Regions from separate parts of the Pseudomonas sp. Z2-11 genome, predicted to be linked through region 2. Evidence: riboswitches for the same ligand, from Rfam matches in the RefSeq annotation. Region 2 holds a riboswitch; each other region holds the start of a gene.
The links. Region 2 has a riboswitch for cobalamin ahead of cobW (cobalamin biosynthesis protein CobW). Riboswitches for the same ligand answer to the same signal wherever they lie in the genome.
Positions count from the first base shown of each region.

Region 1 (10,101 bases), 1.6 Mb from region 2:
TGGACGTTCTGCCGGGTACTGATGTGGGCGTAGCCCTTGTCATAGTCGCGGGCAATCTGGGCCAGCTTGCGCACCTGGCGCGAGGTCAGCTGGCCATAAGGCACCGCCACGCGCAGCATCGGGGCGAAGCGCTGGATATACAGGCCATTCTGCAAGCGCAGAGGGCGGAATTCTTCTTCGCTCAGCTCGCCTGCCAGATAGCGTCGGGTCTGATCACGGAACTGCTTGACGCGGTCCTCGATGATCCGCTGATCATACTCGTCATATACGTACATATAAGTCTCGTTCTCAGGCTTGGGCCGATCAGAAACAGCTGCAGGTTGGCTCGCTGAAATCGGGTTCTGCCTCGGCAATTCTGCGCGCACGGCCGCGCACTCCTAGAGGAGCCGGTGCAAGATACCTGTTTTGAGTTATGCGCAAAAGTGATGTTTGAGTATATGTAAAGAACCAAATCGACTAATGCCTTCGATTATTGGCTAACCCACATTTGTCGTACGGGCAATCATCGTCTTAACTGTGGTCGAGTCCCTATGCAATCACCTACAAAACCGACAAGAGGCGATGCAATGAGTAATCCGACCAAAGCAAGGAAAAGCGACAGTACCGTTGATGCCTGGGCCATTCTGTTCCTGATTATCCTGGTGGTGGGCACGGCGGTGTTCTGGGTCAGTCATCAATAACCTCCCAATCCACGCATAACCCATTGTGGGAGCGAGCCTGCTCGCGAAAGCGATGTGTCAGTCGACATCATCATCGACTGGACTATCGTTTTCGCGAGCGGGCTCGCTCCCACAGGGGTATGTGTGTGATGTTGGAGGGCGTCACAACCCCGCCAGATGCACCACCAGCTTGACGATGCCAAACAGGGTCAAGGCGAAGATCACCGTGAACGCGATTCCCAGTATCACGAAGTGACTCGGCTTGCCGTGGGTGAAATCCCGGGCGCGGTTCTTGCCGCTCTGCACGCCGAAAGCGGCGGCCAGCACGCTGTGCATCATCTGCAACAGAGTCGGCGGCTTGTTGTCGACTGGATCGTCCATAAATCCCTCGTCTGCCATGGGTTTGGGACAAGCATAGACAACCCCAGGGAAAAGATCGCAGCGTGCCTCGGCTGCGATCTTTTCAGTGGCGCCTGATCAGTTGTCGTAGCCCAGGTTCGGCGCCAGCCAGCGTTCGGTCACGCTCAGGTCCTGGCCCTTGCGCGCGGTGTAGCTCTGGACCTGGTCCTTGTCGATCTTGCCCACGGCGAAATACTGCGCCTGGGGATGGGCGAAGTACCAACCGCTGACCGCCGCCGCCGGGAACATCGCGTAGTGTTCGGTGAGGAACACGCCGCTGCGTCCGGCTTTCAGTTCGCTGGCCTCGGGGTCGAGCAGGCGGAACAGGGTGGCTTTCTCGGTGTGATCCGGGCAGGCCGGGTAACCGGGGGCAGGGCGGATGCCGGTGTATTGCTCCTTGATCAGCGCCTCGTTGTCCAGGCGCTCATCCTTGGCATAGCCCCAATATTCCTTGCGCACCTGCTGGTGCAGCCATTCGGCGCAAGCTTCGGCCAATCGGTCGGCCAGGGCCTTGACCATGATCGAGTTGTAGTCGTCGCCGGCGTTCTGGTAGGCCTTGGCGACTTCTTCGGCACCGATGCCGGCGGTGGTGATGAAGCCACCGACATAGTCGGTCACGCCGCTGTCCTTGGGTGCGACGAAGTCGGCCAGGGAGAAGTTCGGCTTACCGTCGGTCTTGATGATCTGCTGGCGCAGGTGATGCAGGCGCGCCAGTGGCTTGCCGTCGTCGCCATAGACTTCCAGGTCGTCGTCATGCACCTGGTTGGCCGGCCAGAAGCCGAACACGGCGCGAGCGCTGATGAGTTTCTCGTCGATCAGCTTGCGCAGCATCGCCCGGGCATCGGCGTACAGCGCGGTGGCCGCTTCGCCGACCACTTCGTCGGTGAGGATGCGCGGGTATTTGCCGGCCAGGTCCCAGGAAATGAAAAACGGCGTCCAGTCGATGTACTCGGCCAGGACGTTCAGGTCGATATCGTCCAGCACCCGTGCGCCGGTGAAAGTCGGCTTGACCGGCTGGTAGCTGCTCCAGTCGAACTGCGGCTTCTTCGCCACGGCCGCCGGGTAGCTCAGGCGCTCGGTGCGGGCGCTGCGGCTGGAGGTGCGCTCGCGCACGTCTATGTAGTCCAGGCGGGTCTTCTCGACGAACGCCGGCTTGAGCTCCTTGGACAGCAACTGCGTCGCCACGCCCACGGCGCGGGAGGCGTCGGTGACGTAGATCACTGCATCATTGCTGTACTTGGGCTCGATCTTCACGGCGGTGTGGGCCTTGGAGGTCGTGGCGCCACCGATCATCAGCGGCAGGTGGAAGTCCTGGCGCTGCATCTCCCGCGCCACATGCACCATTTCATCCAGGGACGGTGTGATCAGGCCAGACAGGCCGATGATGTCGCACTTCTCATCTTTGGCCACCTGAAGGATTTTCTCCGCCGGCACCATCACGCCGAGGTCGACCACGTCGTAGCCGTTGCACCCCAGCACCACGCCGACGATGTTCTTGCCGATGTCGTGGACGTCGCCCTTGACCGTGGCCATCAGGATCTTGCCCTTGGCCTCTGGCTTGTCGCCTTTTTCCGCTTCGATGAACGGAATCAGGTGCGCCACGGCCTGCTTCATCACGCGGGCGGACTTGACGACCTGGGGCAGGAACATCTTGCCGGCGCCAAACAGGTCGCCGACGATGTTCATGCCGGCCATCAGCGGGCCTTCGATCACTTCGATCGGGCGGGCGAAGGACAGGCGCGATTCCTCGGTGTCCTCGACGATGTGGGTGGTGATGCCCTTGACCAGCGCGTGCTCCAGGCGCTTGTTCACTTCCCAGCCGCGCCATTCTTCGGTTTCCGCTTCCTTGACACTGCCGTCGCCCTTGTACTTGTCGGCGATCGCGAGGAGGGCGTCGGTGCCTTCGGGTGTACGGTTGAGGATCACGTCTTCCACCGCGTCGCGCAGTTCCACCGGGATCTGGTCGTAGATCTCCAGTTGGCCGGCGTTGACGATGCCCATGGTCAGGCCCGCGCGGATCGCATGCAGCAGGAACACCGAGTGGATCGCCTCGCGCACCGGGTTGTTGCCACGGAACGAGAACGACACGTTGGACACGCCACCGGAGGTCAGCGCGTAGGGCAGTTCATCGCGGATGTAGGCGCAGGCGTTGATGAAGTCCACGGCATAGTTGTTGTGCTCTTCGATACCGGTGGCGACGGCGAAGATGTTCGGGTCGAAGATGATGTCTTCCGGCGGGAAGCCGACTTCATTGACCAAGATGTCGTAGGAGCGCTTGCAGATTTCCTTCTTGCGCGCCTCGGTGTCGGCCTGGCCGGCTTCGTCGAAGGCCATCACCACCACGGCGGCGCCGTAGCGCTTGCACAGCTTGGCGTGATGGATGAACTGCTCGACGCCTTCCTTCATGCTGATGGAGTTGACGATGCCCTTGCCCTGGATGCACTTGAGGCCAGCTTCGATGACTTCCCACTTGGAGGAGTCGATCATGATCGGCACGCGGGAAATATCCGGTTCGCCGGCGATCAGATTGAGGAAGGTCACCATGGCCTTCTTCGAATCGAGCATGCCCTCGTCCATGTTGATGTCGATCACCTGGGCGCCGGCCTCGACCTGTTGCAGCGCCACTTCCAGGGCTTCGGTGTAGTTGTCTTCGCGGATCAGCCGGGCGAATTTGGCGGAGCCGGTGATGTTGGTCCGCTCGCCGACGTTGACGAACAGCGAGTTGCGATCGATGGTGAACGGTTCCAGGCCCGACAGGCGGCACGCCCGGGGAATCTCGGGAATCTGCCGTGGAGCATAGCCAGCGACGGCCTTGGCGATAGCTTCGATGTGCGCCGGGGTGGTGCCGCAGCAACCGCCGACGATATTGAGGAAGCCGCTCTGGGCAAATTCTTCAATGACCTTGGCGGTGTCCACCGGCAGCTCGTCGTATTCGCCGAATTCGTTGGGCAGGCCGGCGTTGGGGTGAGCCGATACATGGGTGCTGGCCTTGTTTGACAGTTCTTCCAGGTACGGGCGCAGTTCGCTGGCGCCGAGGGCGCAGTTCAGGCCGACGGAGATCGGCTTGGCGTGGGCCACCGAGTTCCAGAAGGCTTCGGTGGTCTGGCCGGAGAGGGTGCGGCCGGAGGCGTCGGTGATGGTGCCGGAAATCATGATCGGCAACTCGATGCCCAGCTCTTCATAGACGCCTTGCACGGCGAAGATCGCGGCCTTGGCATTGAGCGTGTCGAAAATGGTCTCGATCAGGATCAGGTCGGCGCCGCCTTCGATCAGGCCCTTGGTGGCTTCGGTGTAGTTCTCCACCAGCTCGTCGAAGGTCACGTTGCGGTAGCCGGGGTTGTTCACATCCGGCGACAGCGAGCAGGTGCGGCTGGTCGGGCCGAGCACGCCAGCGACGAAGCGCGGCTTGTCCGGGGTTTCGAGGGTCTTGGCGTCCGCCACCTTGCGGGCCAGGCGCGCGCCTTCCAGGTTCAGCTCGTAGGCCAGGCCCTGCATGCCGTAGTCGGCCTGGGACACCTGGGTGGCGTTGAAGGTGTTGGTTTCGAGGATGTCGGCGCCGGCATCCAGGTAGGCCTTTTCGATAGCGCCAATCACGTCGGGGCGGGTCAGCACGAGCAGATCGTTGTTGCCTTTGACGTCGCTCGGCCAGTCGGCGAAGCGTTTGCCACGGTAGTCCTGCTCTTCCAGCTTGTAGCTCTGGATCATCGTGCCCATGCCGCCGTCGAGGATCAGGATGCGTTCCTTGAGGGCCTGCTGGAGAAGATAAAGGCGAGCGCTGCGATCAGACATAGGACTACCTGGAAAAAAGACCATTACGAAGGCCGGAATGATAGCAAACCTGTGCAGGATTTGATCACGCGGGGCTTTTGCATGAATTTCGCTCATGTTTTCGAGCGGTGCCGGCCCGATCCATTACCGGCTCTGGCCGGTGCAGGGGGGATCGTGAACAAGACCTACATCACCTACGGCTTGAGCGCAGCGAAGATGGCGCGGATCAAGCGCGACCTCGCCCGGCAGTTGCTGCTTCGCGCCCTTGCGCGGTCGGCTGCTTTCCTGACAAAAATACTGGGACTTTGTCCGGCGCGATGATTGGCGTAAACTGCCGGCAAGCCTGCGAGGAGTTTCCATGACCGCCATTACCATTACCGATGCCGCCCACGATTACCTGGCCGACCTGCTGTCCAAGCAGAACACCCCGGGTATCGGGATCCGCATCTTCATCACCCAGCCCGGCACCCAGTACGCAGAGACGTGCATTGCCTACTGCAAGCCGGGAGAAGAAAAACCCGAAGACACCGCGCTGGGGCTCAAGAGCTTCACCGCGTACATCGACTCGTTCAGCGAAGCTTTCCTGGACGATGCGGTGGTCGACTACGCCACCGACCGCATGGGCGGCCAGCTGACCATCAAGGCGCCGAACGCCAAGGTACCGATGGTCAACGCCGACAGTCCGGTCAACGAGCGCATCAACTATTACCTGCAAACCGAGATCAACCCGGGGCTGGCCAGCCACGGCGGCCAGGTGTCGCTGATCGACGTGGTGGAAGACGGCATCGCCGTGCTCCAGTTCGGCGGCGGTTGCCAGGGCTGCGGCCAGGCTGACGTGACCCTGAAGGAAGGCATCGAGCGCACCTTGCTCGAGCGCATCCCGGAACTCAAGGGCGTGCGCGACGTGACCGACCACACGCAGAAAGAAAACGCCTACTACTGATAGGTGCTAGCTGCGTGCAGAACACTGTGGCGAGGGAGCTTGCTCCCGCTCGATTGCGTAGCAATCGCAAGGCAACCCGCGCGCCTTCCGTGATTGACGCGTGAGTCGCCAGGGGACCGCTACGCGGTCCAGCGGGAGCAAGCTCCCTCGCCACAAAAGCTTCTGCGACCAGCATGCCATCTTAGAGGCGCCGCCGATCCCTGTGGGAGCGAGCTTGCTCGCGATAGCGGTGGGTCAGCTTGCGTTGATGTTGAGTGTGCCATGGTCATCGCGAGCAAGCTCGCTCCCACAGGATCCGGGTCAGGGTCACGATTCCGGCGGGCACCACCAGTCGCGTGGGAGCGAGCCTGCTCGCGAAGGGGCCGGCACATTCGACATCGTTGCCGGCTGATCCACCGCTTTCGCGAGCAGGCTCGCTCCCACCTCGCTCCATATCGACGAGTCAGGGCCTGTACAGATGCGCATGCCCGGCGCGATACAGCGATGATTCGCTGAACACATCATTGCCCAACACACGCCCCACCAGTATCAGCGCCGTACGTCGAAAGCCCTTGGCTTGGACCTTCCCGGCGATATCCTCCAGCGTACCCACCACCCAATCCTGATCCGGCCAAGTGGCCCGGTGAATCACCGCGATCGGACAATCCTCGCCGTAGTGGGGCAGCAGTTCGGCGACTATTTTTTCCAGGTGATTGACGCCCAGGTGAATTGCCATGGTTGCGCCATGCTGCGCCAGGCTGGCGAGTTCTTCCCCGGCGGGCATCGCGGTCTTGTCCGCGTAGCGGGTCAGGATCACGCTCTGGGACACGTCCGGTAGCGTCAGCTCGGCGCCGAGCAGGGCCGCGCAGGCTGAGGTGGCGGTGACGCCCGGAACGATTTCGAAAGGGATGTCCAGCTCCCGCAGGCAGCGGATCTGCTCGCCGATGGCGCCATACAGACTTGGATCGCCGGAGTGCACCCGGGCCACGTCCTGGCCGTTCAGATGCGCGATCCTGATCAGTTCGACGATCTGTTCCAGGTGCAGCTCTGCGCTGTTGACCACCTGTTCGGCGCTGTGGCCTTCAAGCACGGCCGCCGGCACCAGGGAGCCGGCGTAGATGATCACCGGGCAACGGTGGATCAGGCGCTGGCCTTTCACGGTGATCAGTTCCGGGTCGCCGGGGCCGGCACCGATGAAGTAAACGGTCATGACCGGTTCCTGTAGAAAAGGGCCTTGCATGAGCATCGCTCATGATTCCGGCGGCGATTATCGAGGGTTACGAAGCTGCCGCCAATGCCAGAGTGGCTTGCGCACTTTTCTGGCGGGTAATCAGCAGTCTCGCGGGCGAATCGCCCAGTTGATCGGCCAGGGCAAGGGCGACGCTTTCGGCGACGCCGTGGCAGCCCGTACGCTCGAAGGCGACCCGGGAACGCTGGCTGAGCTGGGTTTGATAACCCGCCAACTGCTCGGCAGTGAAGCAGGTCAGTGGCAGCGCCAATTGCTCGGCCAGCTCCAGCAGGCCCGGTTCGTCGTGCTTGAGATCGATACTGGCCAAGGCCTGTACATTATCGAGCGCAATGCCATGGGCCAGCAGCGTCTGCTCAAGCAATGCCCGCAATGCACTGGCCGGGCAACCGCGTTGGCAGCCCAGGCCGACCACCAGGATCGGCCCGCTATTCATGCGTCGTGACGAGCCTGGGCGCCACGGCGAAACAGCCAGGCGCTGATCAGGCCCAGGGCGAGCCAGAACGTGACATTGGTCAGTTGCGCGGCGACCTTGAACTGGCTTTCCAGCGCCTCGGGGGCCAGCATCGAATGGACTTCAGGCTGCGGCGCGCCGATGACGTGAGGCACCAGCAACGTCGCAACACCCAGCAGCTTCAGCAGCCACTGCCGGCCGAAGGCAATCAGGGCTATGCCGACCGCCGTGGACGCCGCCGTGCCGATCCACCACATCTGCCGCTGGGCCAGCTCAGCCGCCGCCGTGCCAGGCAGCTCCGGTGGCAGGCCAAGCGTTGGCGCGAGGACGAAGGTGACGTAGCCGGCCAGTCCCCAAAGCAAGCCCTGGGACGTACGCGTCGGCTCGCGCAAGGTGTACAGGCCCGCCAGCATCAGGGCGAAACCCACCGCGACCACCAGGTTGCCGCCCGTGGTGGCGAGCAGGCGTTGCCAGCCGTCTTGCGGTTCCCAGGCTTCGTCGTCATGGCTGTGGGCAGCGCCCGAGGCATGTTCATGGATTTCGCTGGCGGGGGCCTTTTCGTAGGTTTCGGCTTGCTGAATCAGCGGCGCGACCCACAGGCTTTGTAGAAGAGTCAACAGCAGGGCGGCCAGCAGCCCGCTGAAACCGGCAGTCCGAGCGATACGCTTGATCATGTCGTCAGGTCTCAGTGGCACGGGAACGCGGCGCTATGCCGGGTGTCGTGGGCCGCGTTGTGCACCGCTTCGATGTGGGAGAAACCGGCGAAGTAGACCAGGCCCGCACCGAGGATCGAGGCGAGGACAGCCGCGCTCAGGCGCTGGCTCAGGGTGACAGTGCTGCTGGTAGTACGGGCGGTGCTGCTGATGGTCGACATGGCGCTTCCCTCGGATTTGTCGGCGGGGAAGCGAGCGCAATGAAAATCCGGGCGAGGGCTCGCCAGAATTCGAACAGCGCCCGCCCACCGCGGGTTTGTTGAGCTTGAGTCATGGGCCGGTCTCCGGGCTCGCGAGGGGCTGGGCCGAAGCCTTGCCTGCAAGCGTCACCTTCCCATGCCAAGGCACAGTGGATTCGACGCTTCGCTCGCTTACCGTTGCGGGGGCAGCACCGGACTGACGTGGCCTTGGAGTAAAGCACACGATTCACCGGTTTCCCGTTTCACCCTGTGAAGGGCACCCGTAACTAGGCCGACAGGAGACCATGGGCGAGGCCGGGGCGTCAATCGCGGCTTCGCGCCGCTGACATCACGGAATATTTTCCATCTCCCCCTGCAAAAGCCTCAAGTCGGGCCGATAACGAGGCAGGCGTACCCACAATTATCCCAAACAATACGCCGGCGGCATGGACGCTCGACCACCATCCGAGGTCTTCCCATGTCCCTACGCAGCTTGAATATCGCCCCCAGAGCCTTTCTCGGCTTCACTGTCATCGCACTGCTTGTCGTCGTCCTCGGCGTGTTCGCCGCCAATCGCATGTCGGTCATTCGCCAGGCCTCGGTGGACATGGAACAGACCCAGGTGCCCAGCGTCAGCCATCTGGCCAGTGTGATGGAAAGCGTCCTGCGCATGCGCATCCTCTCGTTTCGCATATTGGTGAACCGTGACCCGGCCAGCCTGAAAGAGGCCGACGGGCGCATCGGTGTGCTGGTGGAAAAACTGCACAAGGCCAATAACAGCTATGCGGCGCTGCCGGCCACCCCGCAAGAGGCCGAGCTGTACAAGACTTTTTCCGCGACGCTTGCAAAGTATCTCGAGGCCCAGCAGGAAATGCTCCAGCTGTCGCGTCAGGACAAGATTGATCAGCTGCGCGCCCATATCAATACACGGATCAAGGAAGGCACCGACCTGATGGGCGAACAGCTCAACAAACTCATCGAGTTCAACGTGACCAGCGCCAGCGAAGCATCGGCCAAGGCTGGCGACTATTACACCAGCGCCATCACCGGCATCATCGTCGTCTCGGTCATCGCCGCGCTGGCGACCGTGTTGCTGGCCTTGCTCCTGACCCGCAGCATCGTCACGCCGCTGAACCGAGCGCTCGAAGCAGCCCGGACCATTGCCAGCGGCAATCTGGTCACCGTCATCGTCGACGACGGCAAGGACGAACCTGCGCGATTGCTCCAGGCCTTGGGCGCCATGCAGGGCAGCCTGCGCCAGACCATCGAGCAGATTGCCGGTTCCGCCACCCAGCTGGGCGCCGCCGCTGAAGAGTTGAGTGCCGTCACCCAGGAGTCTTCCCGTGGCTTGCAACGGCAGCACAGCGAAATCGAGCAGGCGGCCACTGCCGTCAATGAGATGACCGCCGCGGTCGAGGAGGTTGCCCGCAACGCGGTGTCCACTTCCGAAGCCTCGAACCAGTCCACCCAGGCGGCCCGGGAAGGGCGCACGCGAGTGGTGGAGACCGTCGATGCGATCCAGACTATGACCCACGACGTACAAGCCACCGCCGCGATGATCGAGGGCCTGGCAGTCCAGGGCCGCGACATCGGCAAGGTGCTGGACGTGATCCGCGCCATCGCCGAACAGACCAACCTGCTGGCCCTCAACGCGGCCATCGAGGCCGCCAGGGCCGGGGAGGCCGGACGTGGTTTCGCGGTGGTGGCCGACGAAGTCCGTGCCTTGGCCCATCGCACCGCGCAATCGACCCAGGAGATCGA
Region 1 covers NZ_CP096395.1:3,902,475-3,912,575, reverse strand. Annotated here, with positions in the region: gene M1E16_RS17265 (nitrite/sulfite reductase) at 1-275, opposite strand, end outside; gene M1E16_RS17260 (DUF2970 domain-containing protein) at 822-1,040, opposite strand; gene metH (methionine synthase) at 1,137-4,847, opposite strand; gene M1E16_RS17250 (hypothetical protein) at 5,001-5,147, shown strand; gene nfuA (Fe-S biogenesis protein NfuA) at 5,185-5,769, shown strand; gene cobM (precorrin-4 C(11)-methyltransferase) at 6,212-6,958, opposite strand; gene M1E16_RS17235 (cobalamin biosynthesis protein) at 7,026-7,430, opposite strand; gene M1E16_RS17230 (CbtA family protein) at 7,427-8,122, opposite strand; gene M1E16_RS17225 (CbtB domain-containing protein) at 8,134-8,322, opposite strand; cobalamin riboswitch at 8,420-8,640, opposite strand; partial or broken gene M1E16_RS17220 (MCP four helix bundle domain-containing protein) at 8,819-9,541, shown strand; gene M1E16_RS17215 (methyl-accepting chemotaxis protein) at 9,581-10,101, shown strand, end outside.
Region 1: linked by a shared signal. The riboswitch ahead of M1E16_RS17225 (CbtB domain-containing protein) and the one ahead of cobW (cobalamin biosynthesis protein CobW) in region 2 are both predicted to bind cobalamin.

Region 2 (10,101 bases):
TCGGGTCGCGTCCCGGTCCAAGGCTCGGCCAAGGCACAATCGAGCGGATCGAACCCCAGCCCGAACGCCTTCGCCAAGGCCCGCAACAGGCTCGACTGCGCACCCTTGCCGTCGCCACGGGGAATACGCAGCAACGCCAGCAAGGTGTCGATACGCAACCGTCCGCCAGGCGACTCGCCGAAGATATGCAGGCCGTCGCGAATCTGCGACTCCTTCAGGTCGCACAGGTAGGTGTCCAGGCGTGGCAGCCAGATCGCCGCGTCGGCGTCGCTGTCGAGAGCGGCGTCGAGTTGCAGTTCGCGGTCGATGTGGGTCTCGCGCACCAGGCTGAGAATATCCCGTTGCAGCTCCCGGGCGCGGCGCGGGTCGAGCAGTTGCGCCTCGTAGTATTCGTCCGCGAGCAGTTCGAGGTTGCGCAGCGGCCCGTAGGTTTCGGCCCGGGTCAGCGGCGGCATCAAGTGATCGATGATTACCGCCTGGGTGCGTCGCTTGGCCTGGGCGCCCTCGCCCGGGTCATTGACGATGAACGGGTAGATGTTCGGCAGCGGTCCGAGCAGCGCGTCCGGCCAGCAATTTTCCGAGAGCCCGACGCCCTTGCCCGGCAGCCATTCGAGATTGCCGTGCTTACCGACGTGAATCACTGCATGGGCGCCGTAGGTGTGGCGCAACCAGAAGTAGAACGCCAGGTAACCGTGGGGCGGCACCAGGTCCGGGTCGTGGTACACCGCGCTCGGGTCGACTTGATAACCGCGCGCCGGCTGGATGCCGATAAACGTCAGGCCCAGGCGCAAGCCGGCGACCATCAGCCGACCTTGGCGGAACATGGGGTCCTGCTCGGGCGCGCCCCAACGGGCCAATACCGCGTCGCGATTGGCCTCGGGTAGCGCGTCGAACATGGCTTGATAGGCGTCCAGGGCCAGGCTTTGATGACACGGTCGCAAATCCAGGCTGTCGAGATCGTTGCTGACGCCGCCGAGCAATTGCTGGATCAACGCGGTGCCGCTGGCCGGCAGCTCGGCCGACAGCGGATAGCCCTCGGCCTGCAGGGCGCGGAGGATATTCAGCGCCGCCGCCGGCGTGTCCAGGCCGACACCGTTGCCGATGCGCCCATCACGAGTCGGGTAGTTGGCGAGAATCAGCGCCACGCGCTTTTCGCGGTTGGGCAGACGCGCCAGCGCCGTCCAGCGCCGGGCCAGCTCGGCAACGAAATCCATGCGCTCGGGCACCGCCCGGTAGCAGACCACATCGCTCTGGCTGCGCTCGCTGCGCCAGGCCAGGTCCTTGAAACTGATGGGCCGGCTGATGATCCGTCCATCCAGTTCCGGCAGGGCGATGTGCATCGCCAGGTCGCGTGGCCCCAGGCCTTGTTCGCTGGCACGCCAGCCGGGCTCATTGTCCTGCGCGCAGATCGCCTGGATCACCGGGATGTCGCGGCGAAACGGCCGCAGATGCGGTGCTTCAGGGCTGGATTGGGCGAAGCCGGTGGTGTTTAGAATCACCCCCGCCGCTGCCTCGTCCAACCAATCTTCCACCTGTGCCAGACAACCTGGCTCCTTGAGGCTGGCCACGGCAATTGGCAGCGGATTGAGCCCCGCCGCTTGCAGGCGCTGGCAGAATACGTCGATGAAAGCAGTGTTCGCCGCTTGCAGGTGTGAACGATAGAACAACACCGCCGCCACCGGTTCGTCGGCGCGCCAGTCGGTTTGCCAATGATCGAGGGTCGCGTGGGTTTGTTCGGGGTGGTAGATCGCTGTGCGCGGCAAGGGCTCCGGTTCGGCCCACGGATAATCGCGCGCAAACCATTGGCTGCCGAGGTGATTGAAAAGGTTCAGGGCATTGGCCAATCCGCCCTGGCGCAAGAACTGCCAGAGCCGGTCGCGATCCTCGAACGCTACGTTGCTCAGGTCGCTGAGCTCCGGGTCGGGGCGATCATCCCCCGGCACCAGGATCAGCTTCACGCCGCGCGCGGCCAGTTCCATCAGGCGCTCGATGCCGTAGCGCCAATAGCCGATGCCACCGTGCAGCGACAACAGGATGACCTTGGCGTGGCGCAGTACGTCGTCGACATACAGGTCCACCGAGGCGTGGTTCTGCACCTGCATCGGGTTGGCGAGGCGAAACTGCGGGTAGTCGTCCGGCAACTGCCCCGCCGCTTCGGCCAGCAGCGCCAGGCTGGAATCGCCGCTGCACAGGATCACCAGCTCGGCGGGGGTTTGTCCGAGGTCGGCGATGTTGTCATCCGACACAAAACCGCCGGGCTGGGTCCTGAGCAGGTGCATGGCTTAGACGCTGAGGGCGGCGCGCAGCTGCGCTTCAAGCAGCCCGGCATCCAGCGCCTGGCCGATCAGCACCAGCCGCGTCACCCGCGCTTCGTCGGCGCCCCACTGGCGGTCGAAGTGCTTGTCGAAGCGCGTGCCGACGCCCTGAATCAACAAGCGCATCGGCTTGTTCGGGATCGCCGCGAAACCCTTGACCCGCAGCACGTCATGCTGGATCACCAGTTGCGTCAGCGCGTCCAGCAGCAGGCTTTCATCGGCCTGGGGCAGTTCGAGGGAGATCGAGTCGAAGGCGTCATGATCGTGGTCGTCATCATCACCGTCATGGTGGTGATCGTGGTGGCTGTGGCGACTGTCGATGTGCTCTTCGGAGCCGGCGCCCAGGCCGATCAGCACGTCCAGCGGCAGGCGACCGCTGCTGGCTTCGATGACCTTGACCGCTGGCGGCAATTCTTCGGCGACTTCCAGGCGGACTTTTGCCAGGTCTTCAGGGCTGATCAGGTCGGCCTTGTTGAGGATCACCAGGTCGGCGCTCGCCAGTTGATCGGCGAACAGCTCGTGCAGCGGCGATTCGTGATCCAGGTTCGGGTCCAGTTTGCGCTGGGCATCGACCTGGTCGGGGAACGCGGCAAAAGTACCGGCGGCCACGGCCGGGCTGTCGACCACGGTAATCACCGCATCGACCGTGCAGGCGCTGCGGATTTCCGGCCACTGGAAGGCCTGGACCAAGGGCTTGGGCAGGGCCAGGCCAGAGGTTTCGATGAGGATGTGGTCGAGGTCGCCGCGACGGGCCACCAGTTCGCGCATCACCGGAAAAAACTCTTCCTGCACGGTGCAGCACAGGCAACCGTTGGCCAATTCGTAGACCCGGCCGTTGGCTTCTTCTTCGGTGCAACCGATGGAGCACTGCTTGAGAATCTCACCGTCGATACCGAGCTCGCCGAATTCGTTGACGATCACCGCGATGCGCCGGCCCTGGGCGTTGTCGAGCATGTGCCGCAGCAAGGTGGTCTTACCCGAGCCGAGGAAACCGGTGACGATGGTGACGGGGAGTTTGGCCAGTGTTTTCATCGGATGCCCTTTGGCAAGGTGGCGGGCAAACGGGACGACAACCGCTGGCACAGACGCGCGCGGAAGATTTCGCCACCGGATCACCCCGCCCGGTTGTAGTGAGAATCTGTTGTCGAGGCAGGTCTCCTGGCTGACGGCGGGCCGGTCCACGCTTCATACAAAGCCTGGACCGACAATTTGCTGCGCCTTCCCGTGCGCCCGTTGAAAAAGGGCATGCACAGTGGCCTTGCAGAAACAGCACCGTTCACAGTTGCGGGGGCAGCCGCGGCTTGGACCGCGTTCCCTTCTTAGCTTCGGCGTACGCCAAAGAACCTCGAAGGCGCAAGGCTACGCAGGGTGCGCGGGCGGGTCAATGTCCTTGAGGCAAACTCCGGGGCCGGTGCCTCATCGTCGGCACCGGCACGGCCGATCTAGCGGGCCGCCACGCGCCAGAGCCGGGCGATGTCCCGCGCGCGCTCGGCCAACAGGCGTGGCGCATCGGTGCAGGCCTGTTGAAGTGTCATCGGCCCGTTCGCCAGGGCAAAGGCGGCATCGATGCCATGCTCATACAGCGCCTGGTAACCCTCCCCCAACGTGCCGGCAATGACCACTACCGGTACACCTTGGTGTCGGGCAATGCGGGCCACGCCAAAAGGCGTCTTGCCGCGCAGGGTCTGCGCATCGAAACGGCCTTCGCCGGTGATGACCAGATCGGCCCCGTTGATCGCCTCGGCCAGGCCGGTCAATTGCGCAACGACTTCCACGCCGGTGCGAAACCGGGCCTGGAGAAAGGCCTTGGCCGCGAATCCCAGGCCTCCGGCGGCGCCACTGCCCGGTTCGTCGCGCACGTCCCGGTGCAACGCCTGGGCGCAGTGCTCGGCGAAATGCCCCAGCGCGCGATCCAGTTGCTGCGCCTGCTCGGCAGAAGCGCCCTTCTGCGGGCCGAACACCGCTGAAGCGCCATGGGGCCCGCACAAGGGGTTATCGACGTCGGCGGCGATCTCGAAACGCACCCCGGCCAGGCGCGGGTCCAACTCGCTCAGGTCAATGCGCGCCAGTTTCCCCAGGGCCAGGCCGCCGGGCGGCAGCGATTGGCCCTGTGCGTCCAGCAGCGCCACGCCCAGAGCCTGCATCGCCCCGGCACCGCCGTCGTTGGTGGCACTGCCGCCGATCGCCAGGATCACGCGACGGGCACCCTCATCGAGGGCGGCGCGAATCAGTTCGCCGGTGCCGAAGGTGCTGCTGGAGCACGCGTCGCGCTGTCCCGGCGGCACCAGTTGCAGGCCGCTGGCCTCAGCCATCTCGATGATCGCGGTGCCGCTGTCGGGCAGCCAGCCCCAGCGGGCCTCGACAGCGGCGCTCAAGGGCCCGCGAACCAGGGCGCGACGCCATTGGCCGTTGCACGCCGCCAGCACCGACTCCACCGTCCCTTCCCCGCCGTCGGCCATCGGGCATTTGATCAACTGCGCATCCGGCCAGACCTCGGCCAACCCTTGGGCAATCGCGTCCGCCACGCCCTGGGCGCTGAGACTGTCCTTGAACGAGTCGGGGGCGATGATTATTTTCATTTTTGTTCTCCGGTTCCGATGCACAGCATGCTGCCAGCTGACCGCAGCCCTGACGCCGGTCCGCCGCACAAAACTCCTTGGGCATTATTGGTCAATTTCACAAAAATGGCGGTTCGGCATTGCTGGCCTCTTCGCGAGCAGGCTCGCTCCCACAAGTATTTCTACTGGATATGGGATCACAGCAGATCCAATGTGGGAGCGAGCCTGCTCGCGAAGGGATCACGCCGGATAATTTTGATCATGGGGCAACAGTTGGACGCCTAGATACAACGCCAGCATCCCATCCAGCCGCAGCGGGTCCACGCCGCTGAGCTCGGCGATGCGTTCCATGCGATAGCGCAGGCTGTTGCGGTGGATGCCCAGCGCGTCGGCGCAGGCCTGGCTCTGGCCGTCGTGTTCGCACCAGCTGCGCAGGGTGGCCAGGAGTTGTCCGTTGTTGTCCTTGGCGATCACCTTGCGCAGCGGTGTCAGCAACTCGTCCAGCGCATCGTCGCTGCGATGGCGCCAGAGCAGCACCGGCAGGCGATAACGATTGAGGATCAACAGGCGCGACTGCGGCAGGACATCACGGCCGTAAGCGAGCAGGTCCGCCACACGCCGGTAGCAACGGCGCAGGCCGGTCAGACCCTCGGCCTGACCGCCCACCGCCACCCTGAGGATGTTCCAGCCCAGCCCGTCGAGCTTGCCGAGCAAGCGCTCGTTCTCCACCGAAGCCGTGACCGGCCGGCACCAGAGCAAAGAAGATTTGGATGAGGTCAGGCACCAGCTGTCCGGGTAGCGCGACATCAGCCACGCACTCAGCGCCTCGACCGTTTGCCCGGGCCCATGCTCCTGGCCCAATTCAAACAGGTACGGCACCCGCGACAGCTGCGGCTTGAGGCCCATCTGCAGGGCTTCGTCGAGCAACCGTGGCGAATCCCCGGCATCACCCAGCAGCAGCGCCAGCAAATCATCGCAACGTTGGCGCCGCCATTGCTGCTCGGCCTGCTGGTTGCGCTGGGCGAGCAGCATTTCGGCGGTCATGCGCACCAGCTCGGCGTAGGTGCGCAATTGCGCGGGCTCGCCAGTGATACCGAGCACGCCGATCAGCCGCTGGTCGAGCATCAACGGCAGGTTGATTCCTGGCTGCACGCCCTTGAGGTGCACGGCGGTGTGCTCGTCGATTTCCACCACCCGCCCATTCGCCAGGACCAGCTGCGCACCCTCGTGACGGGTATTGATGCGCTCGCGCTCGCCGCTGGCGAGGATCAGGCCCTGGTTGTCCATGACGTTGACGTTATAGGGCAGAATCGCCATCGCCCGGTCGACGATGTCCTGGGCCAGGTCGTGATCGAGTTCGAACATGGGCGACTCCTTGTGAGCAGGGTTCTTGTTATTGGGAGTAATGCTTCAGCGCGATTGGTCAGCCGCACAGGGTCCGCGCCCAAACCCTGTGCCCCGGCACAAAGACACGGGCCCTCAGGCTGGCCGAGACTCAAGGGGCGGTCAACGTTACCCCTTGGCACGCCAAAATCATAATAAAGAGAGACCCGCCATGTCCCAGAGCGCAGCAGCCCTCCTGGCTACCCCCGACGAAAAAAATACCGTCTACAAGCGCATCACCCTGCGCTTGATCCCCTTCATCTTCATCTGCTACCTGTTCAACTACCTGGACCGGGTCAACGTTGGCTTCGCCAAGTTGCAGATGCTCGATGCGCTGAAATTCAGCGAAACCGTGTACGGCCTTGGTGCCGGGATCTTCTTCATCGGCTACGTGCTGTGTGGCGTGCCGAGCAACCTGGCACTGACAAAATTCGGCCCGCGGCGCTGGATCGCGCTGATGATGATCACCTGGGGCACGCTGTCGACCTGCCTGCTGTTCGTCACCACCCCGACCGGGTTCTATACCTTGCGGCTGTTCACCGGTGCAGCCGAGGCCGGGTTCTTCCCTGGCGTGGTGCTGTACCTCTCGCAGTGGTTCCCGACGTTCCGTCGCGGCCGGATCATGGCGCTGTTCATGTCGGCCATCCCGGTGTCGGGCCTGCTCGGCAGCCCGTTTTCCGGCTGGATCCTCAACCATTTCGCCGCTGGCCAGGGTGGCCTGGCGGGCTGGCAGTGGATGTTCCTGCTGCAAGGCGTGCCGACGGTGATCCTCGGGGCCCTGGCGTTCTTCCTGCTCAGCGACACCTTCGCCAATGCCAAATGGCTGACCGACCATGAGCGCGCCGTGCTCACCGCCGACCATGCCGAAGACCTGGCCAACAAGCCGAAGACCACCACCGATTCCCTGGCAGCCGTGTTCAAGAACCCGGCGATCTGGGCCTTCGGCCTGGTGTACTTCTGCATCCAGAGCGGCGTGTACGCGATCAACTTCTGGCTGCCGTCGATCATCAAGAACCTGGGTTTCAGCGATAACCTGGTGATCGGCTGGCTGAGTGCGATCCCCTATCTGCTGGCGGCGGTGTTCATGCTGCTAGTGGGCCGCTCGGCGGACCTGCACAAGGAGCGTCGCTGGCATCTGGTCGTGCCGATGCTGATGGGTGCGGTCGGGCTGCTGATCGCCGTCAATTTCGCCACTACGCCGGCCATCGCCATCCTCGGCCTGACCATCGCCACCATGGGCGCCCTCACCGGCCTGCCGATGTTCTGGCCGGTGCCCACCGCCCTGCTCAGCGCGGGAGCGGCGGCCGGCGGTCTGGCGCTGATCAATTCCATGGGCCAGATGGCCGGCTTCCTCAGCCCGTACCTGGTGGGCTGGGTCAAGGACGCCACCGGCTCGACCGATGCGGCGCTCTATGTGCTGGCGGCAGTGATTGTCTGCGGCAGCCTGCTGGCGTTGCGCATGACGCGCACCCTGCGGGGCTGACGCGGTTTGCCTGCTGTGGGAGCGAGCCTGCTCGCGAAAGCGCTGTGTCAGTCACTGTAGAGGGTGCCTGGAAGTACGCCTTCGCGAGCAGGCTCGCTCCCACATTGGATTTTGCCGGGGTATAGAAAACGGTTGGATCCACACGGCGGTTCTGGTATTTGATGGGACCTTTCCCATCGATAAAAGGATCTTGTCCATGAGCTACCGCACGCTGGGCCATTCGGGGTTGCAAGTCTCGACGCTGACCCTGGGCACGATGATGTTCGGTGAACAGACCAGCACCGAGGATTCGCTGCGGATCATCGACAAGGCCTGGGACCAGGGCATCAATTTCATCGACACGGCCGATGTCTACACCAACGGCCGTTCCGAAGAAATCGTCGGCGAGGCGATTGCCAGCCGGCGCCACGAGTGGGTGCTCGCCACCAAGGTCGGCTTCGGCCCGCCGGACGGTGTGCCCAACCGCAGCGGCTTGAGCCGCAAGCATATCTTCAACGGCATCGAGGCCAGCCTGACGCGCCTGGGCACCGATTACCTGGACATCTACTACCTGCACCGCGAAGACCACAACACGCCATCAGGTCACGGTGTCGGCCATCGGCGATCTGATTCGCCAGGGCAAGATCCGCTACTGGGGCCTGTCGAATTACCGCGCCTGGCGCATCGCCGAAGTGATCCGCATCGCCGACAGCCTGGGCGTCGATCGGCCGGTGATCAGCCAGCCGCTGTACAACATCGTCAACCGCCAGGCGGAAACCGAACAGATCACCGCCGCGCAGAACTACGGCCTCGGCGTGGTGCCCTACAGCCCCCTCGCCCGAGGTGTGCTCAGCGGCAAGTACGCACCCGATGTGGCACCGGATGCCAACAGCCGCGCCGGACGCCAGGACAAGCGCATCCTGGAAACCGAATGGCGGGTCGAATCCTTGCGCATTGCCCAGCAGATCCAGCAATACACCCGGGATCGCGGCGTCGGCATCGTCGAGTTCGCCATTGCCTGGGTATTGAACAACCGTGCCGTCACGTCGGCGATCGTCGGACCGCGCACCGAAGAACAATGGGACGCGTACACCAGGGCGCAAGCGGTGCGGATCACGGCGGATGACGAAGCGTTCATCGATTCGCTGGTGACACCGGGGCATGCTTCGACGCCGGGCTTCAACGACATCAGTCATTTCGTGTCGGGCCGCGTGCCGCATACGTCGTAATATTCAACGCATGACCCCGTGGCGAGGGAGCTTGCTCCCTCGCCACGGGTAAACAACTCCCTGCTGCAATTCCAATAACAAGAGGCATCAGTGTCCAAAGGCATCGCTCTATCGGTATCGGCCTCCGCCCTGTTCGCGGTCATGTACTACTACACCTCGCTGCTCGCACCGCTGACCGGCCTGGAGATATTTGGCTGGCGCATGCTGCTGACGATGCCTTGCATGACGGCGTTCATGCTGATTGCACGGGAGTGGAAGCTCGTCGCCAATCTTGTCGAGCGCCTGGTCGCCACACCGCTTCTGCTGCTCGGGGCGATGGCGTCTTCAGCGTTGATGGGCGCGCAGTTGTGGCTGTTCATGTGGGCGCCGCTCAACGGCTACAGCCTGGACGTGTCGCTGGGTTATTTTCTGCTGCCGCTGTCGATGGTCCTGACCGGGCGCATCGTCTATGGCGAGCGACTCTCGCGCTTTCAGAAAGTCGCCGTGTTGCTCGCTACGCTCGGCGTGTTCAACGAGCTATGGCAAGTCGGTGGTCTGTCCTGGGCGACCCTGTTGGTCGTGCTGGGCTATCCGCTGTATTTCATCCTGCGCAAACGCATCCGGACCGACAACCTGGGCGGTCTCTGGCTGGACATGGCCCTGATGCTGCCGTTGGCCCTCTGGTTCGTGCAGAGCGGAGCGCAAGGCTTTGGTGTCTTCAACCAGTACCCGTGGCTGTCGCTGCTCATTCCGGTACTTGGCGTCATCAGCGCCTCGGCGTTGGTGGCGTACATCGTTGCCAGCCGCTTGCTGCCGCTCGGCCTGTTCGGGCTGTTGAGTTATGTCGAGCCGGTGCTGCTGCTGGGCGTGGCGCTGCTGCTGGGGGAAAGCATCGAGGCTGAGGAATGGCTCACCTATATCCCCATCTGGCTGGCGGTGGCCGTGCTGGTGCTGGAAGGCTTCAGGCACCTGGTGCGGCAGCGGCGCCGGGCTTAAGGCTACCCCCGCCCCTGTGGGAGCGAGCCTGCTCGCGAAGGCTTAGGTGACTGACACAGCGCTTTCGCGAGCAGGCTCGCTCCCACAGGGGTCTTGCATCGACAACAAAAAGCCCGCCCGGCATCACTGCCGGGCGGGTTGTTTTACCTGTCGGGTTTACTCGGTAGTGAGTACACCAC
Region 2 covers NZ_CP096395.1:2,327,446-2,337,546, reverse strand. Annotated here, with positions in the region: gene cobN (cobaltochelatase subunit CobN) at 1-2,279, opposite strand, end outside; gene cobW (cobalamin biosynthesis protein CobW) at 2,283-3,347, opposite strand; cobalamin riboswitch at 3,447-3,678, opposite strand; gene M1E16_RS10575 (glycerate kinase) at 3,758-4,894, opposite strand; gene M1E16_RS10570 (sugar diacid recognition domain-containing protein) at 5,114-6,238, opposite strand; gene M1E16_RS10565 (MFS transporter) at 6,429-7,739, shown strand; partial or broken gene M1E16_RS10560 (aldo/keto reductase) at 7,936-8,947, shown strand; gene rarD (EamA family transporter RarD) at 9,038-9,922, shown strand; gene hppD (4-hydroxyphenylpyruvate dioxygenase) at 10,079-10,101, opposite strand, start outside.

Region 3 (10,101 bases), 2.3 Mb from region 2:
CCATGCGTCTTCTCAAATTCTTGTCCATGGGCTGCCTGTCGCTGATCAGCCTGGCGAGCCATGCCGAAACCCTCAATAACCTTTATCAGGTGCGCGAGCCGGTCAGCAGCCAGGCGCCGGATGAGCGTAACCAGGCAACGTTGCGAGCGTTGGACACCCTGGTGCTGCGCCTGACCGGCGACGCCAAGGCCGCGCAGAATCCAGGCCTGGCGGCGATCCGCAAGGACCCGCAGCAGATCATTCTGCAGTACGGCTACGAGGCCGGTCCTCCGGAAAGCCTGCAGGTGGACTTCGATCCCGCCAGCACCGACCGGGCATTGCGTTCGGCGGGGCTGCCGCTCTGGGGCGCGAATCGTCCATCGATTCTAGGCTGGTGGCTGAATGACTCGGCAGAAGGCTCCAGCCTGGTCGGCGATGGCCAGGCCAGCGCCACGCCTCTGCGCCGCGCGGCCCAACACCGGGGCTTGCCGTTGCACTTGCCGTTGGCGGACTTGAGCGAGCAGATTGTCGCCACCGCGCCGACGTTGCAAGGCAACGACCCTGCGCCGTTGCGTGAGGCGTCGGACCGGTATGGCTCGGATGCCTTGCTGGCGGTCCATGCCAAGGAGGAGGGAGGTCAGTGGCAGGCCACCTGGCGCCTGTGGCTGGGCGACCAGCGCGAGCAGGGCAGCGCCCAGGGCGCCGATCCCGCTGCGCTGGCCGATGCCGTGATGTTGGCGGTGAGCCAGCGCCTGGCGCCGCGTTTCGTGGCCAAGCCGGGCGTGGCGACCGAGCAGTTACTGGAAGTCCAAGGCATGAATCTGGAACGTTATGCAGCGCTGGGGCGTCTGCTCGAACCGTTCGCTGGCCAGGTGCAGCGGGTCGAGGGCGACATGATCGTCTACAAGGTCAACGGCAGCGCCGAGCAATTGAAGGCACAACTGGCCCTGGCCAAACTGCAGGAATTGCCGCCGGGTGAAGCCGTCGCGCAAGCGCCTGCGGCGCAGCCGGCCGCCGACGGAACGGTTCCGGTCGCGACACCGACACCGTCGCCGGCGGCTAACTTGCGATTCCGCTGGTAGTTTTCTTTCTTTTATAGGGGCAGGAGTGGTTCATGGGCGATACGCGGCGTTGGTTCTGGTTGGGTGGGGTCGCCCTGCTGATTGCATTTATCTACTTGCTTCACCCGATCCTCACGCCGTTCCTGGTTGCGCTGTTACTGGCCTATCTGTTCGATCCGGTGGTGGATCGCCTGGAAAAGCTCGGGCTGTCCCGGACCTGGGGCGTGGTGGCGGTGTTCGCGTTGTTTACCTTGATCGTCAGCGCTCTGCTGCTGGTGCTGATACCCATGCTGGCCAAGCAACTGGTGCGCCTGTACGAGCTGGCACCGCAGATGCTCGATTGGCTGCAGCACACCGCAGTGCCTTGGGTGCAATCGAAGCTGGGCCTGTCGGACGGCTTCTGGAAGTTCGACAAGGTCAAGGCCGCCATCAGTGAGCACATGGGGCAGACCACCGATATCGTCGGCGTGGTATTGAGCCAGGCCACGGCTTCGAGCCTGGCGCTGATCGGCTGGCTGGCGAACCTGGTGCTGATTCCCGTGGTGGCCTTTTATCTGCTGCGCGATTGGGACCTGATGATGGCGAAGATCCGCAGCCTGCTGCCGCGTCATCGCGAAGAGCGCATCATGACGCTGACTGGCGAATGCCACGAAGTGCTAGGGGCGTTTGTCAGGGGGCAGTTGCTGGTCATGGTCGCGTTGGGTTTCATCTACGCGGCGGGGCTGATGCTGGTAGGGTTGGAGCTGGGCCTGTTGATCGGCCTGATCGCCGGGTTGGCGGCCATCGTGCCCTACATGGGGTTTGTTATAGGGATTGGCGCGGCGTTGATCGCCGGGCTGTTCCAGTTTGGCGGCGACCTGTATCCCATGGTCGGCATCGTCGCGGTGTTCATGGTCGGGCAGGCGCTGGAGGGCATGGTGCTGACGCCGTTGCTGGTGGGAGACCGTATCGGCTTGCACCCGGTGGCGGTGATCTTCGCGATCCTGGCGGGTGGCGAGTTGTTCGGCTTCACCGGGATCCTGCTGGCGCTGCCGGTGGCGGCGGTGATCATGGTCCTGGTGCGTCATATGCACGATCTGTACAAGGATTCCGACATATATAGCGGCGCAGAGGACCCCGACCTCTAGGGCAAATGGCAGGCGCGGCGTCAGGGAAACTGACGCTCCGTGCCCTTGCTGCTGCAAACCTTTGATTTTGCTCGTGGTCCGGCGCATTGTGCGGTCCGCGCCACGGGTATAAACTTTGCAAACTTTACACAGAGGCCACTAATGGTTCCCTTGGAACCGTTCAGTCAGCATGAAACCGATTCAGCTGCCCCTTGGTGTGCGTCTGCGTGACGACGCCACCTTCATCAATTACTACCCAGGCGCCAATGCCGCTGCACTCGGCTATGTCGAGCGGCTTTGCGAAGCCGACGCCGGCTGGACCGAGAGCCTGATCTATCTGTGGGGCAAGGACGGGGTAGGGCGCACGCATCTGTTACAGGCGGCGTGCTTGCGCTTCGAGCAGTTGGGTGAGCCTGCCGTGTACCTGCCACTGGCTGAGCTGCTGGATCGCGGCGTGGAAATCCTCGACAACCTGGAGCAGTACGAACTGGTCTGCCTGGATGATCTCCAGGCAGTGGCCGGCAAGGCCGATTGGGAAGAGGCGTTGTTCCATCTGTTCAACCGGTTGCGCGACAGTGGCCGGCGCCTGTTGATTGCCGCATCGACCTCGCCACGGGAGTTGCCAGTGAAGCTGGCCGACTTGAAATCCCGCCTGACCCTGGCGCTGATCTTCCAGATGCGCCCGCTTTCCGACGAAGACAAGCTTCGCGCGTTGCAATTGCGTGCATCTCGACGCGGCCTGCACCTGACCGACGAGGTCGGGCATTTCATCCTCACCCGTGGCACCCGCAGCATGAGCGCGTTGTTCGAATTGCTCGAACGTCTCGATCAGGCCTCACTCCAGGCCCAGCGCAAGCTGACCATTCCTTTTTTGAAAGAAACTTTAGGCTGGTAAAACGGTCGCGAGATGATGGCTTAAAGCCTCTTCTTGACCCGACGAAGCCCGCGGTTTTACTGGGCTGGAGGCCTGCAAGCCGCTCAATACGGGCTTAAGCGCTTAGATGTAAACGAGAAATCAAGAAGTCACATTTGCATCGATTGAATTTGCAAATGAGGTTGATAGAAGGCATAGTCTCGCCATCTTTACTACCTCAGCCACGGTCGTGCCCATGCTAAATCGCTTCGCACCCCTCGTGCCTCTCGCACTCGTTACCCTGTTGTTCGGTTGCGCTGCCCACTCCCCAGTGACCCAGCAAGCGCCCCAACCACAGGTCAATAACACCGTTACCGCCCAGTCTTCCGCCGTTGCGTTCCAGGAAGAAATGGCCTCCGACAAAGAGCTGGCAGACTTCGCCGGCAGCAAGCCTTATCAGCTTCCAGTGCTGGCAGACAGCATCCTGGAGCGCGGCATGTCGTTGATCGGCACACGTTATCGTTTTGGCGGGACCTCCGAAGCCGGCTTCGACTGCAGCGGCTTCATCGGCTACCTGTTTCGCGAAGAAGCGGGCATGACCCTGCCGCGTTCCACGCGTGAGATGATCAACGTGAAGGCCCCGCTGGTCGCTCGCAACCAGCTCGAACCCGGTGACCTGCTGTTCTTCAGCACCAACGGTCGTCGCGGTCGCGTCAGCCACGCCGGTATCTACCTGGGCGACAACCAGTTCATCCACTCCAGCAGCCGCCGCAGCGGTGGGGTGCGAATCGACAGCCTGGGCGACAGCTACTGGAGCAAGACCTTCATCGAAGCCAAGCGTGCCCTCGCCATGGCACCGACTGTAGTGACGGCTCGCAAGTAAACGCACAGTTTGTAGGGCAAACTTAAAGTCTTACTTGAAGTTTGGCCCATAGCCGCTAGAATCCATGATCATTGATTGATGGCAATCCGCCTGCGTACTACGCGGGCGGACTTGTTTCCATCTCCACGGCAGAAATAGCCGCATCCAGATCAGGATTGTTGTGCCTATGTCGACGTCGGCCCGCCTCGCTCTCATGTTTCTTGCTGCACTGCTCAGCGCGTGCGCCAGTCGCACCCCGCCGCCCGCGCCAGTGCGGGCTCCGGTGGTGTTCGCACCTTCCCAGACTTTTTCTCCCGCCGCCGAAGACGTGCTGTTCCGGGCGTTGGGCCTGGTTGGCACGCCTTATCGCTGGGGCGGCAACACGCCGGATTCAGGTTTTGATTGCAGTGGCTTGATCGGCTATGTGTACCGTGACGCCGCCGGCATCTCGCTGCCACGCTCCACGCGCGAAATGATCAGCATGCGCGCGCCGGAAGTCGGCAAGGATGCGTTGCAGAGCGGCGATCTGGTGTTCTTCGCCACCAATGGCGGCTCCCAGGTCAGCCATGCCGGAATCTATGTCGGGGAGGGGCGTTTCGTCCATGCGCCGGCCACGGGCGGGACGGTCAAGCTCGACAGTCTGTCCAAGGCCTATTGGCAGAAAGCCTACCTGGGCGCCAAGCGCGTACTACAGCCGGAGCACCTGGCGCGTAATCCCTGATTTCTGCCGGGTAGGCTCTTGTGGCGAGGGAGCTTGCTCCCGCTGGGCTGCGCAGCAGCCCCAAGCTTTTAGCGGTCGCTACGCAACCGAGCGGGAGCAAGCTCCCTCGCCACGGGTTTTCAGCTTTAGTTTTTTGACACCCGCCAGATCTTGTTCCCCACATCATCCGCCACCAACAACCCGCCTTGCTTGTCGACCACCACGCCCACCGGCCGGCCCTGGGCTTTTTCGTCTGCATTGAGGAAACCGGTCAACACATCCACCGGTTGGCCGACCGGTTTGCCGCCGCTGAACGGAACAAAAATCACTTTGTAGCCACTGTGGGGCTTGCGGTTCCAGGAACCGTGTTGCCCGATGAAAGCCCCTTCGGTGAACGGCGCGGGCAATTTGCTGCCCTCGGCGAAGCTCAGCCCCAGGGAGGCGGTGTGCGGGCCCACCGCATAGTCGGGGGCGATGGCCTTGGCCACCAGCTCGGGGTTTTGCGGCTCGACCCGGACGTCGATGTTCTGCCCGTAATAACTGTAAGGCCAGCCATAGAAGCCGCCATCCCTGACCGACGTGATGTAGTCCGGCACCAGGTCGCTGCCGATCTCGTCCCGTTCGTTGACCGCCGTCCACAACGCACCGCTGCGTGGCTCCCACGCCAGGCCATTGGGATTGCGCAGGCCCGCGGCGAAGATGCGATGGGTGCCTGTGGCCCGGTCGACTTCCCAGATCGCCGCCCGGCCTTCTTCCGCTTCCATGCCGTTCTCGCCAACGTTGCTGTTCGAACCGGTGGTCACATACAGCTTGCTGCCGTCCCGGCTGGCGATGACGTTTTTGGTCCAGTGGTGGTTCAAAGTGCCACCCGGCAAGTCGACCACCTTGGTTGGCTGTGCCTTGATCTGTGTGTCGCCTTCCTTGTATGGGAAGCGGATCAACCGGTCGGTGTCGGCCACATACAGGTCATTGCCGACGAGGGTCATGCCGAACGGCGAATTGAGGTTCTCCAGGAAAATCGTCCGGGTCTCGGCGACGCCATCGTGATTGGCGTCTCGCAGCAGGGTGATGCGGTTGGGGCTGGGCACGCCGGCACCGGCCCGGCCCATGACTTTTTTCATGACCCAGCCACGAATGCCCTGGGTATCGTCGGGCTTGGGCGGGGCGTTGGTTTCGGCCACCAGCACATCGCCATTGGGCAGTACGTAAAGCCAACGCGGATGATCCAGCCCTTCGGCAAACGCGACTACTTGCAGGCCTTGGGCCGGGGTTGGCTTGGCGCCGTCCGGCCAGCCGACCGCTTCGGCGATATTCACCGTGGGAATCAAAGTCTTGTTCGGCTCGGGCAGTTTCGGCGACGGGCCGGTGCCGTCGGAAACCTGCAATGTGGAAGACTCGCCACACGCGACAAGCCCCGTAGCCAGGGCAATGATTAACAGATGAGGTGGCTTGAGCATGCGGGCTTCCCTATGAGTGCATGTGGTTACTCATAGAGGAGCGTAGACGTGGGATGGTTCAACGGTGGGTAACAACAGTCAGGCAAACAGATTCCTTTGTGGGAGCGAGCCTGCTCGCGAAAGCGCTACATCCGGCAACATCGATGTCGACTGTTGCACCGTCTTCGCGAGCAGGCTCGCTCCCACATGTTTTCCCACAGATCCATGAATCAGCCGTGCGCCTGTTTCAGCAGCAGCGCAATGCCCGGATGATACTGGCCCGCCTCGTTGCGCAATTTGCGATAGGCGTAGGGGAAGTACCAGGCCACGGCGCAGGTGTTCTCCTTCTGCAGGTCGTCGATCATGTCCTGCAACTCTTCTGGCGTGGCGCTTTGCTGGGCTTTTTGCGGGGCAACGAACAGGCAGCCCAGTTTCAGGTCGCTGGCGTAGCTGATGCGCTTGGCGTCGCTGGCGGCTTCGAGCAAGGGTTGGGTCAGGTTCAGGTTGTTGACCTTCGGCCAGCGCTGGGTGGCCTGGATAAAGGCGCGCTCATCGGCGCTGGCAATGAACAGGTCGGCGCTGACGTTGCGTTCGCCTTCTTCGTTCTGCTTGCGCGTCGCTGCGTTCTGCAGCGTGACCATCTCAGCCATCCAGGCAGCGGCAGACAGCAACCCGAGGTTGGCTTTTTGATCATGCCAGTAGGGGGTGTCGTTATCGCCGCGCACGGCGTTGTAGCGATCGATACAGTCGAACCAGCGTTCCAGCACCGGGCGTAGAAACTCCAGCTTCGGATTGCTGATGATCATGCCTTGCATGCGTTTGCCCTCTTGTTCTTGTGATATCGGGTCGTAGTGTCTATTTGATATCACTTGCCGCAGCTTCACACAAGATCGCTGTCAGTTTATTGATCAGGGCCAGCCAACGAGCGGATACAGGTGGCGGCTTTAATTGACGCTCAATCCCCAACCCTCTAACCTTCGCGGCTTGTTTCAGGTGCTCTGTGGCGCGGTCGCGGCCGACAGAGTGAAACAGGGAAGCCGGTGAGCGAACGCGAACCCGGCGCTGCCCCCGCAACGGTAAATGAGTCAACGCTGTGCCTAGGCCACTGTGTCGCAAGACATGGGAAGGCGCGCAGCCAGGCATCACGCCGCTCATGAGCCCGGAGACCGGCCTGATTCATCCAACGGCATCACGGTGGGCGATGCCAGGCTCGCTGCCGTCCTTTTTTCTGCCCGCCCGCCGTTATCCAGTCCCAACGGAGAGCTCCCCTCATGACCGATACGCCCGATCGCGACGAACGCCACCTGGCGCGCATGCTGCGCAAGAAAGCCGTGATTGACGAGCGCATCGCCAATTCACCGAACGAGTGTGGCCTGCTGCTGGTGCTGACCGGCAACGGCAAGGGCAAGAGCAGTTCGGCGTTCGGCATGCTCGCCCGTGCCATGGGCCACGGCATGCAGTGCGGCGTGGTGCAGTTCATCAAAGGGCGCAACAGCACCGGCGAGGAGCTGTTTTTCCGACGCTTCCCGGAGCAGGTGCGCTTTCACGTCATGGGCGAAGGCTTCACTTGGGAAACCCAGGATCGTCAGCGCGACATCGCCGCCGCCGAAGCGGCCTGGGCGGTATCGCGGCAACTGCTCGGCGATCCATCGATTGGCCTGGTGGTGCTTGATGAGCTGAACATCGCTCTCAAGCACGGTTATCTCGATCTCGATCAGGTGTTGAGCGATCTGCAGGCCCGTCCGCCGATGCAACACGTGGTGGTTACCGGCCGGGGTGCCAAGCCGGAAATGATCGAGCTGGCCGATACCGTGACCGAAATGGGCATGATCAAACATGCCTTCCAGGCCGGCATCAAGGCGCAGAAAGGCGTCGAACTGTGAATGATGCTTCGATGACCAGCCGCCACTGTCCGGCGGTGTTGATTGCCGCGCCGGCTTCCGGCCAGGGCAAGACCACCGTCACTGCGGCACTGGCACGGTTGCATCGCAACCAGGGGCGCAAGGTGCGTGTGTTCAAATGCGGACCTGATTTCCTTGATCCGATGATCCTTGAGCGCGCCAGTGGCGCACCGGTCTATCAACTGGACATGTGGATGGTCGGCGAGCAGGAAAGTCGCCGACTGTTGTGGGAAGCCGCCGCCGAAGCGGACCTGATCCTGATCGAAGGCGTGATGGGGCTGTTCGACGGCACCCCGTCCAGCGCTGACCTGGCGCGCCACTTCGGCGTGCCGGTGCTGGCCGTGATCGACGGCACCGCCATGGCCCAGACGTTCGGCGCCCTGGCCCTGGGCCTGGCCCGTTATCAGCCGGACTTGCCGTTCGCTGGCGTACTGGCCAACCGGGTCGGCACCCTGCGCCACGCGCAATTGCTCGAAGGCAGCCTGACCGAAGGCCTGCGCTGGTACGGCGCGCTCTCGCGGGAAACCGGCATCGAGTTGCCGAGCCGCCATCTCGGACTGGTCCAGGCCAGCGAACTGAATGACCTGGACGTTCGCCTCGACGCAGCGGCCGAAGCACTGGCCAGCAGTTGTGAAGTGGCGTTGCCGCCCCAGGTCGAGTTCGCCGCGCCCGAACTGACGACCGTTGAGCCGTGGCTCGACGGTGTGCGCATCGCCGTCGCCCGTGACGAAGCGTTTGCCTTCACCTATGGCGCCAGCCTCGACCTGCTGCGGGCCATGGGCGCGCAACTGGCCTTCTTTTCCCCTATTCATGACATCGAACTGCCCGAGGCGGACAGCCTGTATCTGCCTGGCGGTTACCCGGAGCTGCACCACGTTGCACTGGCGCGGAACGTGCCGATGCTGACGGCGATCCGTGCCCACCACGCAGCCGGCAAACCGCTGCTCGCCGAATGCGGTGGCATGCTCTACCTGCTCGATTCATTGACCGACGTCGAGGGCAATCGCGCCGAGCTGCTCGGCCTGTTGAGCGGTGAAGCGCAGATGCAAAAGCGCCTTGCGGCCTTGGCGTTGCAATCAGTCGAGCTGCCGGAAGGCACCCTGCGCGGGCATACCTATCATCACTCCTTGACCAGCACTGAACTTGAGCCGATCGCCCGTGGGCACAGCCCGAACGGTGGGCGAGGGGCTGAGGCGGTTTTCCGCCTGGGGCGGATGACGGCTTCCTATGTGCATTTTTACTTTCCGTCCAATCCCGGGGCGATTGCCGCGTTGCTTGCGCCCGATCCTGGGGGCGTCTTCGCGAGTAGGCTCGCTCCCACATTTGATCACCTGAACCCTGTGGGAGCGAGCCTGCTCGCGAAGCCGTCATGACTGACAACGCTTTCTCTTCAGCCGAACGCGAAGCCGTCTATCGCGCCATCGCCGAACGCCGCGACATGCGCCACTTCAGCGGTGGCGCCGTCGAGCCGGCGTTGCTGCGCCGTCTGCTGGAAGCCGCGCACCAGGCGCCCAGCGTCGGGCTGATGCAACCGTGGCGCTTCATCCGTATCAGCGACCGAGCCTTGCGTGGGCAGATCCAGCGACTGGTGGAAGAGGAACGCATCCGCACCGCCGAAGCCTTGGGCGAGCGCAGCGATGAATTCATGCAGCTCAAGGTCGAAGGCATCAGCGATTGTGCCGAGGTGCTCGTGGCGGCGTTGATGGACGACCGCGAGCGGCACATATTCGGTCGCCGGACCTTGCCGGAAATGGACCTGGCCTCGCTGTCCTGCGCCATCCAGAACCTGTGGCTGGCGGCCCGCGTCGAAGGGCTGGGGATGGGCTGGGTGTCGCTGTTCGAGCCTCAGGCCCTGGCTGACCTGCTGGGCCTGCCCGCCGGGGCCAAGCCGTTGGCGGTCCTGTGCCTGGGGCCGGTCAAAGGCTTCTACCCAGCGCCGATGCTGGCCCTGGAAGGCTGGGCGCAACCGCGTCCGCTCACTGAATTGCTGTATGAAAACCACTGGGGAGTGCGCCCATGAGCGTAGCGTTGCTCAGTGCCGCCGCGGTGGCGCTGGATGCGCTGCTGGGTGAGCCCCGGCGTTGGCATCCGCTGGTGGCGTTCGGCGGCTTTGCCGATCGCATCGAACAACGTTTCAACTCCGGCGGGCGTGGCTGGCGCAGCCATGGAGTGACGGCGTGGGTGATCGCCGTGGTGCCGCTGA
Region 3 covers NZ_CP096395.1:4,633,651-4,643,751, reverse strand. Annotated here, with positions in the region: gene M1E16_RS20490 (DUF2066 domain-containing protein) at 3-1,061, shown strand; gene M1E16_RS20485 (AI-2E family transporter) at 1,094-2,167, shown strand; gene hda (DnaA regulatory inactivator Hda) at 2,337-3,041, shown strand; gene M1E16_RS20475 (C40 family peptidase) at 3,256-3,882, shown strand; gene M1E16_RS20470 (C40 family peptidase) at 4,049-4,582, shown strand; gene M1E16_RS20465 (PQQ-dependent sugar dehydrogenase) at 4,708-6,018, opposite strand; gene M1E16_RS20460 (hypothetical protein) at 6,228-6,812, opposite strand; cobalamin riboswitch at 6,972-7,186, shown strand; gene cobO (cob(I)yrinic acid a,c-diamide adenosyltransferase) at 7,269-7,880, shown strand; gene M1E16_RS20450 (cobyrinate a,c-diamide synthase) at 7,892-9,271, shown strand; gene bluB (5,6-dimethylbenzimidazole synthase) at 9,268-9,918, shown strand; gene cbiB (adenosylcobinamide-phosphate synthase CbiB) at 9,915-10,101, shown strand, end outside.
Region 3: linked by a shared signal. The riboswitch ahead of cobO (cob(I)yrinic acid a,c-diamide adenosyltransferase) and the one ahead of cobW (cobalamin biosynthesis protein CobW) in region 2 are both predicted to bind cobalamin.